Linked DNA regions of Tolumonas auensis DSM 9187. The protein of the gene in region 3 interacts with the protein of the main gene of each other region in a pairwise test. Links are inferred from orthologs where the notes say so. Each region holds a gene or a part of one and is shown on either strand. Other genes may lie near its edges.

Region 1 (3,174 bases), 3.1 Mb from region 3 along the record:
CTCATTATCAGACTTGCGGTGATGACCAGCCAGAAAAAACCCCGCACCTGGGCGTCACGAAAGATTAATCCCTCACGACGCCGGAGACTTTGCACATAAAGTATAAACGGCAGGCCGCCGAGAAACATGAAGCCACTTGCTATCCATTGTGCTTGTGGGGAAAACGCACTCATTGAAGCATCCCGGGTAGAAAAACCCCCGGTGCTTAATGTTGTCATGGCATGATTAATCGCATCAAACAATGACATTCCGCTAAACCAATAGCCAAGGCAACAAATGAGACTCAGCATCAGGTAGACGATCAGAATGTTGCGGGCAACATTGGACATACGAGGTGAATCTTTCTCTGATCTATCAGACGATTCCATCTGGAAAAGTTTCATGCCACCGACATTCAGATAGGGTAAGACGGCCACAGCTAAAACGATAAAACCAATACCGCCTAACCATTGCAGCAAAGATCGCCACAGCAGAATCGCCGGTGGCATTTTGTCCAGCCCCTGCATTACGGTTGAGCCTGTGGTTGTCAAACCTGACATGGCTTCAAAATAGGCATCAGTAAAACTCAGTTTGCTGAGGAATATGAAGGGTAATGTCGCGAAAGCACAAGAGACCAGCCAGATGAGACTGGTCATGACGAACATATCCCTGACACTCAGACGAAAAGCCTGCTGATAGCCAAGTCTGATGAACAGCAACGAAACAATATGCGTTAATACCGCAGCAGCCAAAAACTCCGCCGTGCCTGCCGTACCACTGAAAAAAGCCATCAATAATGGCAGCCACATAAACAATGCCAGTTTTGACAGCGTCAGACCAATGACGAAAGTGATGGATTTAAAATTAATCATACGACCTACAAGAAGAACGGGCTTGGCTGAAATAGACGTTCAACCTCGGGAATATGTTTTTTATCGACTAAAAACATTACCACGTGGTCATCCTGTTGGATAACAGTAGAGTCATGCGCTATCAAAACATCATCTCCCCGGACTATGGCGCCGATAGTGGCTCCCGGTGGCAACTTCAGTTCACCAATCGAACGTCCGACTACTTTAGAGGTATGTTCGTCACCATGCGCAATGGCCTCAATCGCTTCAGCAACTCCGCGCCGTAGCGAATATACGTTGGCAATATCGGCCCGGCGAACGTGAGTCAGCAATGCCGAGATAGTAGCTTGTTGCGGAGAGACAGCAATATCAATCGTGCCACCCTGAACCAGATCGACGTAAGCACTGCGCTGGATCAGCACAATGGCTTTACGGGCACCCAGTTTTTTCGCCAGCATGGCTGACATGATATTGGCTTCATCATCATTGGTGACGGCAATAAAGACATCGATTTGTTCGATGTGTTCTTCCAGTAACAGTTCCTGATCTGCAGAGTCGCCACAGAAGACGATGGTTTCCTCCAGCATCTCGGATAATACTTCAGCGCGTTCTGCATTCCGTTCGATCAGTTTTACGCTGTAGCGGCCTTCCAGTTGACGGGCAAGACCGGCACCGACATTACCGCCGCCGACAATCATGATCCGGCGGTAAGGGCTTTCCAGTCGTTGTAACTCAGACATAACAGCACGGATATGACCAGAAGCCGCCACAAAGAACACTTCATCATCGGCCTCAATGATGGTGGTACCCTGCGGACGGATCGAGCGGCCCTGGCGGAAAATGGCCGCCACACGCGTATCTATGTTGGGCATATGCTCTTTCAGTGTGGCCAGTGCATTGCCGACTAATGGCCCGCCATAATAAGCTTTGACTGCCACCAGTCCCAGACGCCCGCCGGCAAAATCAGCGACCTGCAGGGCTCCCGGGTACTCAATTAATCGGCGCATATACTCAATGACTAACTGTTCCGGTGAGATCAGATGATCAATATGGAAAACCTCGCCTTTAAACAGGGTTTCCCGGGCGGACAAATAAGCATGAGAGCGAATGCGGGCTACTTTATTCGGCACATTAAACAGCGAATAGGCTATTTGACAGGCGACCATGTTGCATTCATCGCTGCTGGTTACTGCAACCAGCATATCAGCATCATCAGCACCGGCTTCCCGTAATACACTCGGATATGAACCGGGACCGCAGATCACTCGCAGATCATATTTATCCTGTAACTCGCGTAATCGCACCGCATCGGTATCGACCAGTGTGATTTCGTTGTTTTCCCCAACCAGGTTTTCTGCCAGTGTGCCACCAACCTGCCCGGCGCCGACAATAATGATCTTCATACCGTCACCTGTTTAGTCAATTTGGCGTAGAAGAAGCCATCCATATGCTGTTCTCCGGGATGAATCTGCCAGCCAGGCTGTAGTGCTGTATCTTTTTCATTCAGTGGAACATGAATCGCATCAGCGGTTCTCTCCAGGAAAGACTTAATCTGTGAGCTATTCTCGTCAGATAAGATTGAACAGGTTGCATACAGCAATGTGCCACCTGGTTTTAATTGTTGCCACATGGCATTCAAAATGTCGTGCTGTAAATGAGCCAACTCTGCAATATCTTCCGGCCGGCGTAACCATTTAATATCCGGATGCCGTCGGATCACGCCGGTAGCAGAGCAGGGTGCATCTAATAATATGCGATCAAATTGCGGACCTTGCCACCACTGCTCAGGATGACTGGCATCGCCATTGATCAGCGTAGCCTCTAATTGGATGCGTTGTAAATTTTCTGCAACCCTTGACAGTCGGTTAGCATCACTGTCTACCGCAACTAATTGTTTGAGTGCAGGCTGTCTTTCCAGTATATGCGCAGTTTTTCCGCCCGGTGCGGCGCACGCATCCAGAATCAATTCGTTTGGCTGTGGATCCAGTAACCAGGCCGCATGCTGCGCCGCTGCGTCCTGCACTGAACAGGCGCCATCAGCAAAACCGGGTAATTTGCTAACGTCACAGGCTTTTTCCAGCAACAAAGCAGATTCACAACTGGCATGAGGCGTGCTTTGAATCTCCACTGCTGCCAGCTGTCGCTGATATTCGTCCCGTGACTGTTTACTCAGATTGACGCGTAACCACATCGGAGGATATTCATTTCCTGCCTGCAAGACCGATACATAACCATATTGGCAGGATTGTTTGATCTTTTTCAGTAACCAGCGGGGATAGCTGAATCGGGTAGGTTCATTTTTGTCAGCTGCCTGCAGTAATTCTTCCTGTTGACGCTGAGCATT
Region 2 (3,469 bases), 1.9 Mb from region 3 along the record:
GGGCTGAAAGAATAATAATAGGAATTTGGCTCCACTGCCGGATTTCTTCAATAAATTGATTACCATCACCATCAGGCAATCCTAAATCCAGAATAACGAGATCTGGTTTTCGTGTTGCAGCCTCTATCAGTCCTCGTTGCAATGTATCAGCCTCAAATACTTTGAACCCATCCGACAATAACGCCGCACCAAGATATCGACGAATTTGCTGCTCATCTTCAATGATTAAAATATTGGCCGTATAATCATTCATTATTGTTCACCAGCTCAGGTTCTAATTCGGGTAAAGGCTGTAGTGGTAATGTAAAGTGGAAGTTAACACCACCGCCAACACGATTTTCAGCCCAGATTTTTCCTCCGTGCGTTTCAACTATAGCCCGGCAAATAGCAAGCCCTAACCCGATGCCGGGAATACTGGATTCCTTTTCTCCTCGTGCAAATTTTTCAAAGATTAATTTCTCTTTTCCTACGGGCAACTCCGGTCCTAAATTCCACACAGTAACTTGAAGGAAATCTTTGGATTCAGTTACATCAATTCCTATTGTTATTCCGTCACCCGCATATTTGCAGCCATTTTCTAAAAGATTGACCAATACGCGCTCAATCAATACACCATCGCAATGCAACAAAGGTAAATCAGGAGGAATATTGATGTTTAAAGGATGTCCAGTCAGAGGGATATTCAGCGTTGCCAGAGCACTTCCGGCTATTTCCTGCAACGATTGCCATTCTTTCCGAAGATGTACTCCTTCAGATTCAAGTCGTGCCATATCAAGTAGATTATTTACTAATCTGGTCGTTCCTAAGACTTGAGTTCTTATTGCATTGGCTTGTTGAATATGAGGTGACTGTTCAAGTGCCAAGGATTGCATTAGTATCTCCGCCTGAGCGAATAACACTGTTAGTGGCGTTCGTAAATCATGCGATAAAGCGGCCAGTAAAGCATTCCGCAGTCTCTCTGTTTCACTTTGTAATTTTGCAGTTTCAGCAACACGAGCGAATTTAAGACGCTCTAAAGCCACTGAAATTAATAAGGCATAAGTATCAAGCAGTCTTTGTTGTTCCGGGATCATGAGCAGCCTTAAATTGGCTGGTTCTAACATCAATACACCTAACGTTTGTAATGGTGTGATTAAAGGAACATACCGTTGAGCAGCCGCTGGTAATGTATCCGTACCCATACCTGCATGGGCATTATGGTCGAAACACCATTGGGCAATAGCGTGATCAACTTGTAACGGTTTTTTCCCAACACAATGAAGAATTTTTTGATCGTCAGGGAGCAATAGCATCGAATTAGCCCGAAAACTGCGGTTTAAAAAATGCGCTGAAATGTGGGCTATGTCTTCTGCTGTTAACGCAGAACTCAATTCTTTTGCCATTTCAAATAAATGCCTAGCTCGTTCTTCCCGGTAACGGGCAACTCTAGCCTGATACCGGGCCCAGGCGGTAAGTTGGCCGATCAATAATCCAACTAGCAGCATCACAGCAAAAGTAAGTAAATACTGAACATCGCTGACAGCGAAGGAAAAATGAGGGGCGATAAAGAAGAAGTCAAAGCTGGCTACATTAAGAATAGCAGCAATACTCGCACTCATTCGTCCATACTGGAGCGCAACAAAGACCACGCCAAGTAAATACAGCATGACTATATTTAGCGGTGCTAAATAACTGACGAGAATGGTTGAAAGAAATGTAATAACGATACAACTCAGTAATGCAGCGCCAATGCCTGTTGCCTCACGTTGCCATTTCTCATCTTTATGGCGGATATCTGCGGGTAGCAGAGTCGAAGCGGCATGTTCAGTATCTGTAAGCGATACAATTAATAAATCGAGATCAGGACCTTTAGTTCCTAAGCGATGGGCGAAACGACTCTGTCCCCACCGATACCAAGGTTTTTTCTGATGGCGACCGATTAGAATTTTGCCAAGATTATGTTCTCTGGCGTAATAAAGAATGGCATCAGCCTCATCTTGTGCAGGTAAGGTTGAGGTTTCTGCGCCGAGTTCCTGAGCAAAATGCAAAGTCGATAATATACTTCTGCGTTCCTGTTCTGGCAGTCGATGTAAACGAGGCGTTTCAACGTAGACTGCATGCCATACACACCCCAAACGAGACGCAAGGCGCGCTGCCACTCTAACCAGTTTTTCATTGCCACTCCCAGGGCCAATACAAACCAGAATCGCATCTCTGGTGTGCCAAACGGGTTCGCCACTGTGGCGGTAAGCTTGCATCTGATCATCAACCCGATCAGCGGTACAACGTAATGCTAATTCACGCAGCGCAATCAAATTTTCTTTACGGAAAAAATGTTCGATAGCTCGTTCAGCCTGCTGAGGTAAATACACTTTACCTTCATCAAGACGGCGGCGCAGATCATCTGGTGGTAGATCCACCAATACAATTTCATCGGCTTCTTCATATAACCGATCAGGCACCGTTTCCCTGACTCGGATCCCGGTAATACTGCCTACTATGTCATTCAGACTTTCCAGATGCTGGACGTTCAGGGTCGTCAGCACATCAATACCTGCCGCCAGCAATTCTTCTACGTCTTGCCAGCGTTTGGGATGCCGGGAACCTGGCATATTGGAATGAGCCAGTTCATCGACCAAAACCAGCGCGGGCGCCCGTGACAGGGCGCCATCAATATCAAACTCATGAAACGTATGTTTGCGATAATGAACCTGCTTTAACGGAAGTGGCGTTAACCCTTCAAGCAAAGCCGCCGTTTCACTTCTGCCATGTGTTTCAACCACGCCGACTAACACGTCCAAGCCTTCTGCGCGTAATCGTTTAGCCTCCTGTAACATGGCGTAGGTTTTCCCTACGCCAGCACAAGCACCAAAAAATATTTTCAGGCGTCCGCGAGGTGACCGTACTTCTGCCAGCAACTCATCGGGATCAGGACGTTGATCATCATTATCGAGCGGCATGTGAAACACCCTGTTGATCTAAAGCTAAGTTTAAAATCATCACATTCACCATCGGCACACCGGTGAACCAGCCAGAGCGATCAACATATTGTGCTAATACCCGTTTGACCTGATCTTCTGTCAGCCCCCGGCTTTGTGCCACCCGGCTCAATTGATAGTAAGCCGCGGCCAGACTGATGTGGGGATCTAAACCACTCGCAGAAGCCTGTATCAGTTCAACCGGAATAGGTTTCTTCTGATCGGTCGATTGCTGCCATTGCGCAATACGTGACTGCCATTGCTGCATTAAATCGGGGCTGCTCTGACCATAATTACTGCCCCCAGAGGCCATACCATCAAAATCACCTGCCGACGGACGTGGCCAGAAATAGCGCGGATCGGTCAGGTTTTGTGCCAGCATCGCCGACGCAACCGGCTTGTCATCACGATATAACAATGAGCCATTGGCCTGTTCAGGAAAAATGACCTGAGCAACACCAGTCACCAGCAGCGGGTAAGCAACCCCAGTCAGTAGTGTCATTAACACCAGC
Region 3 (2,967 bases):
AACAGATAAAGACGCTCGAGAATACCCTGATGTTGACACAAATGGTGGCGGCCGGATGGGGCATTACCGTGTTACCGGATTGGGTTTGCCGGGAATTTGAACAACAGCAATTAATCATTTCGAAAGCGCTGGGTGATGGTTTGTGGCGGCGTTTACATGCGGCAGTCAGGGTCGGGGAGCGGCAACAACCGGCGATCAGAACATTAATTAAAGCGCTGACCCGGCATCCTGCAGAAGCAAAATGAACGTTGCGGGCTATTCGTTCTCATCAAAACGGGCTTCAAACAGGTGAAGCACTGCGTCCATGACTTCAATGGCTTCCGGGCCATCGCAGATAACGCGGATCGTTTCGCCTTGTGCAGCCTCCAGCATTAACAGGCCAACGACACTGTCTGCACTGGCTTGTTTTTCACCATTACACAGAGTGATTTTTGCCTGAAAATTCGCAACCAGTTGCACCAGTTTGATTGCTGCCCGGGCATGCAATCCCAGCTTGTTGATGACCGCGACCTGATTCTCAACCCGGGGCATGTAATTTCTCCAGTGTGCGGTGGCGACGCTGGACATTTTTCCCCAGCACCAGGAAATGATTCGCCAGTTGCTCAGCAATAAATACCGAGCGGTGCTGACCACCGGTGCAGCCGATAGCCACAGTCACATAGCTGCGGTTATTCCGTTCCAGTTGCGGTAACCAGGTCTCCAGCAGACTGATCAGCTGATTGATGTATTTGACGACATCGGGTTGTGACTGCAGGTAACGTTGTACCGGCTCATCCAGACCCGTCAGCGGTTTGAGTTCAGCGATCCAGTGTGGATTAGGCAGAAAGCGGGCATCAAACACAAAGTCAGCATCTTTTGCGATACCGTGTTTGAAGCCGAAAGATTCAAATACCATCACCAGCTCATGCTCTTTTTTGCCCAGTACCCGTTCCCGGATCTGTTCACTGAGTTCATGGATACTGATATGACTGGTATCAATGCGTAAGTCGGCACTGGAGGAGAGCGGGGAGAGCAGGTCAGTTTCCTGCCGGATCGCCTGGGCCAGTGTGAATTGTTGTCGCGATAGCGGATGCAGGCGGCGGCTTTCACCATAGCGTTTCAGCAAAGTCGCATTGTCGGCATCAAAGAAGAAACTGGAAAATTGCAGATCCTGATGCTGTCTGATTTCATCCAGAATTGAAACCAGATCTTCCGCTGTAGCTGGCAGGTTTCTGACATCAATACTCACCGCGATCTGATCATATTTACCGCGTAATTCTGCGACCAGCTGAAACAGCAGGGATACAGGCAGATTGTCCACACAGTAATAACCCAGATCTTCCAGAACCCGTAATGCAACGGTTTTTCCGGAACCAGAGCGACCACTCACGACGATGAGTTTCATCGGTAATCATCCATTGATCATTTGTTGATACAGAGCTTCATCCGATTCAGCCAGACGCAACTGACGACAGAAGTTCTTATCATTAAATTTTTCGGCCACCAGTGCCAGTGTTTTCAGGTGGGTTTTACATTCACTTTCCGGTACCAGCATGGCAAACAGCAGATCCACCGGTTGATTATCAATTGCATCAAACGGTATCGGTTGCTCCAGTGTCAGCAGTATACCTGTGACCGGATAGCCATCAGGAATACGACCATGAGGAATGGCAATGGCACTGCCTATGCCTGTAGTGCCCATTTTTTCCCGGGCCTGCAGACTGTCAAATATCTTTTGTTCATCAAGTCCCAGTCGGGGGGCGGCTAATTCGCTGATAATTTCCAGCACGCGCTTTTTGCTGCTGCAAGGGACTGCACTTTTGGTGCAGTCCGCAGACAAGATTTCAGAAATTAACATGATTACTTGCTGGCTAATTTTTCTTTGTATTTGATGATCTGGCGATCCAGTTTATCCATCAGTGCATCAATGGCAGCGTACATACTATCATCTTGGGCATTAGCGAAAATTTCACCGCCGTTGACGTTCAGTTTTGCTTCTGCAATTTGTTTCAGTTTTTCTACAGTTAAGATCACTTGAACGTTATTAATGTGCTCAAAGTGACGTTCTAAACGGGCAAATTTACTGGTGACATAATCACGCAATGCATCAGTTAACTCGATATGGTGACCTGACAGGTTGATTTGCATAACGTCTTCCTTATTGTTGGCCTACAGCAGGCGTTTGCGTTGGCTTGATGGTGGAATAGACAACGATTCGCGGTATTTTGCGATGGTTCTTCTTGCCACCATTATGCCTTGTTCCGTCAGCAAGTCTGCGATCTTGCTGTCGCTCAAAGGTTTGGCCGGGTTTTCCGCCGCGACCAGTTTTTTTATTAAGGCTCTGATTGCAGTCGAAGAACACTCTCCGCCGCTATCAGTATTAACATGACTGGAGAAAAAATACTTCAGTTCAAAGATGCCACGAGGCGTATGCATGTATTTTTGTGTAGTAACTCGCGAAATTGTCGACTCATGCATCTCTACTTCTTCGGCCACATCGTTCAAAACCATCGGTTTCATCGCTTCTTCGCCGTACTCAAAAAAGTCCTGTTGTTGTTGCACGATGCAGTTAGCAACCTTAAGCAGGGTTTCGTTACGGCTTTCTAAGCTCTTGATAAACCATTTGGCTTCTTGCAGATGAGAACGAATAAACTGGCTGTCACTGCTGTTACGGGCGTGACGGGCCATTGAAGCATAGGTTTCATTGATCCGGACTTTTGGCATCGCATCGGGGTTCAGTTCGACGACCCAGCGGTTGCTTTTTTTCAGGACGGCCACATCCGGGATCACATACGAGGATTCGCTGGGTATAATTCTGCTGCCCGGGCGCGGCTCCAGCGTCTGGATCAGTTGTAGGATTTCTTTCAGGTCACCTTCTTTCAACTGCAGTTTACGCGCCAGATTGCGGTAATCACGGGAGCCCAGCAGATCCATGTGATCTTTAATCGCCAGACGTGCTTCATTGAGCCAGGGGGTATCGGCAGTAAA

Evidence for each region.
Region 1: the proteins of ptsN (region 3) and trkA interact in binary tests that used the Escherichia coli proteins (3 or more experiments, as listed by UniProt). The link is inferred for Tolumonas auensis DSM 9187 from one-to-one orthologs.
Region 2: the proteins of ptsN (region 3) and kdpD interact in binary tests that used the Escherichia coli proteins (3 or more experiments, as listed by UniProt). The link is inferred for Tolumonas auensis DSM 9187 from one-to-one orthologs.

The regions. Positions count from the first base shown.
Region 1 is NC_012691.1:157,466-160,639, forward strand. What follows is about bases 46-3,044. They hold trkA (Trk system potassium transporter TrkA), read right to left. Parts: upstream 2,234-3,044; coding sequence 857-2,233; downstream 46-856. Other genes in these bases: TOLA_RS00770 (TrkH family potassium uptake protein), read right to left, coding at 46-851; rsmB (16S rRNA (cytosine(967)-C(5))-methyltransferase RsmB), read right to left, coding at 2,230-3,044. In the rest of the region: more of TOLA_RS00770, read right to left, coding at 1-45; more of rsmB, read right to left, coding at 3,045-3,174. UniProt on the Escherichia coli protein: Part of the constitutive potassium transport systems TrkG and TrkH. May regulate the transport activity of TrkG and TrkH systems. Binds to NAD(+) and NADH.
Region 2 is NC_012691.1:1,305,682-1,309,150, reverse strand. The notes cover bases 46-3,339. They hold kdpD (two-component system sensor histidine kinase KdpD), read right to left. Parts: upstream 2,940-3,339; coding sequence 246-2,939; downstream 46-245. Other genes in these bases: kdpC (potassium-transporting ATPase subunit KdpC), read right to left, coding at 2,926-3,339; kdpE (two-component system response regulator KdpE), read right to left, coding at 46-253. Outside these bases: more of kdpE, read right to left, coding at 1-45; more of kdpC, read right to left, coding at 3,340-3,469. UniProt on the Escherichia coli protein: Member of the two-component regulatory system KdpD/KdpE involved in the regulation of the kdp operon. KdpD may function as a membrane-associated protein kinase that phosphorylates KdpE in response to environmental signals.
Region 3 is NC_012691.1:3,222,001-3,224,967, reverse strand. What follows is about bases 115-2,906. They hold ptsN (PTS IIA-like nitrogen regulatory protein PtsN), read right to left. Parts: upstream 1,838-2,906; coding sequence 1,391-1,837; downstream 115-1,390. Other genes in these bases: TOLA_RS15070 (RNA polymerase factor sigma-54), read right to left, coding at 2,149-2,906; hpf (ribosome hibernation promoting factor), read right to left, coding at 1,840-2,127; rapZ (RNase adapter RapZ), read right to left, coding at 518-1,384; TOLA_RS15090 (HPr family phosphocarrier protein), read right to left, coding at 256-531; TOLA_RS15095 (LysR substrate-binding domain-containing protein), read left to right, coding at 115-245. Also shown: more of TOLA_RS15095, read left to right, coding at 1-114; more of TOLA_RS15070, read right to left, coding at 2,907-2,967. UniProt on the Escherichia coli protein: Seems to have a role in regulating nitrogen assimilation.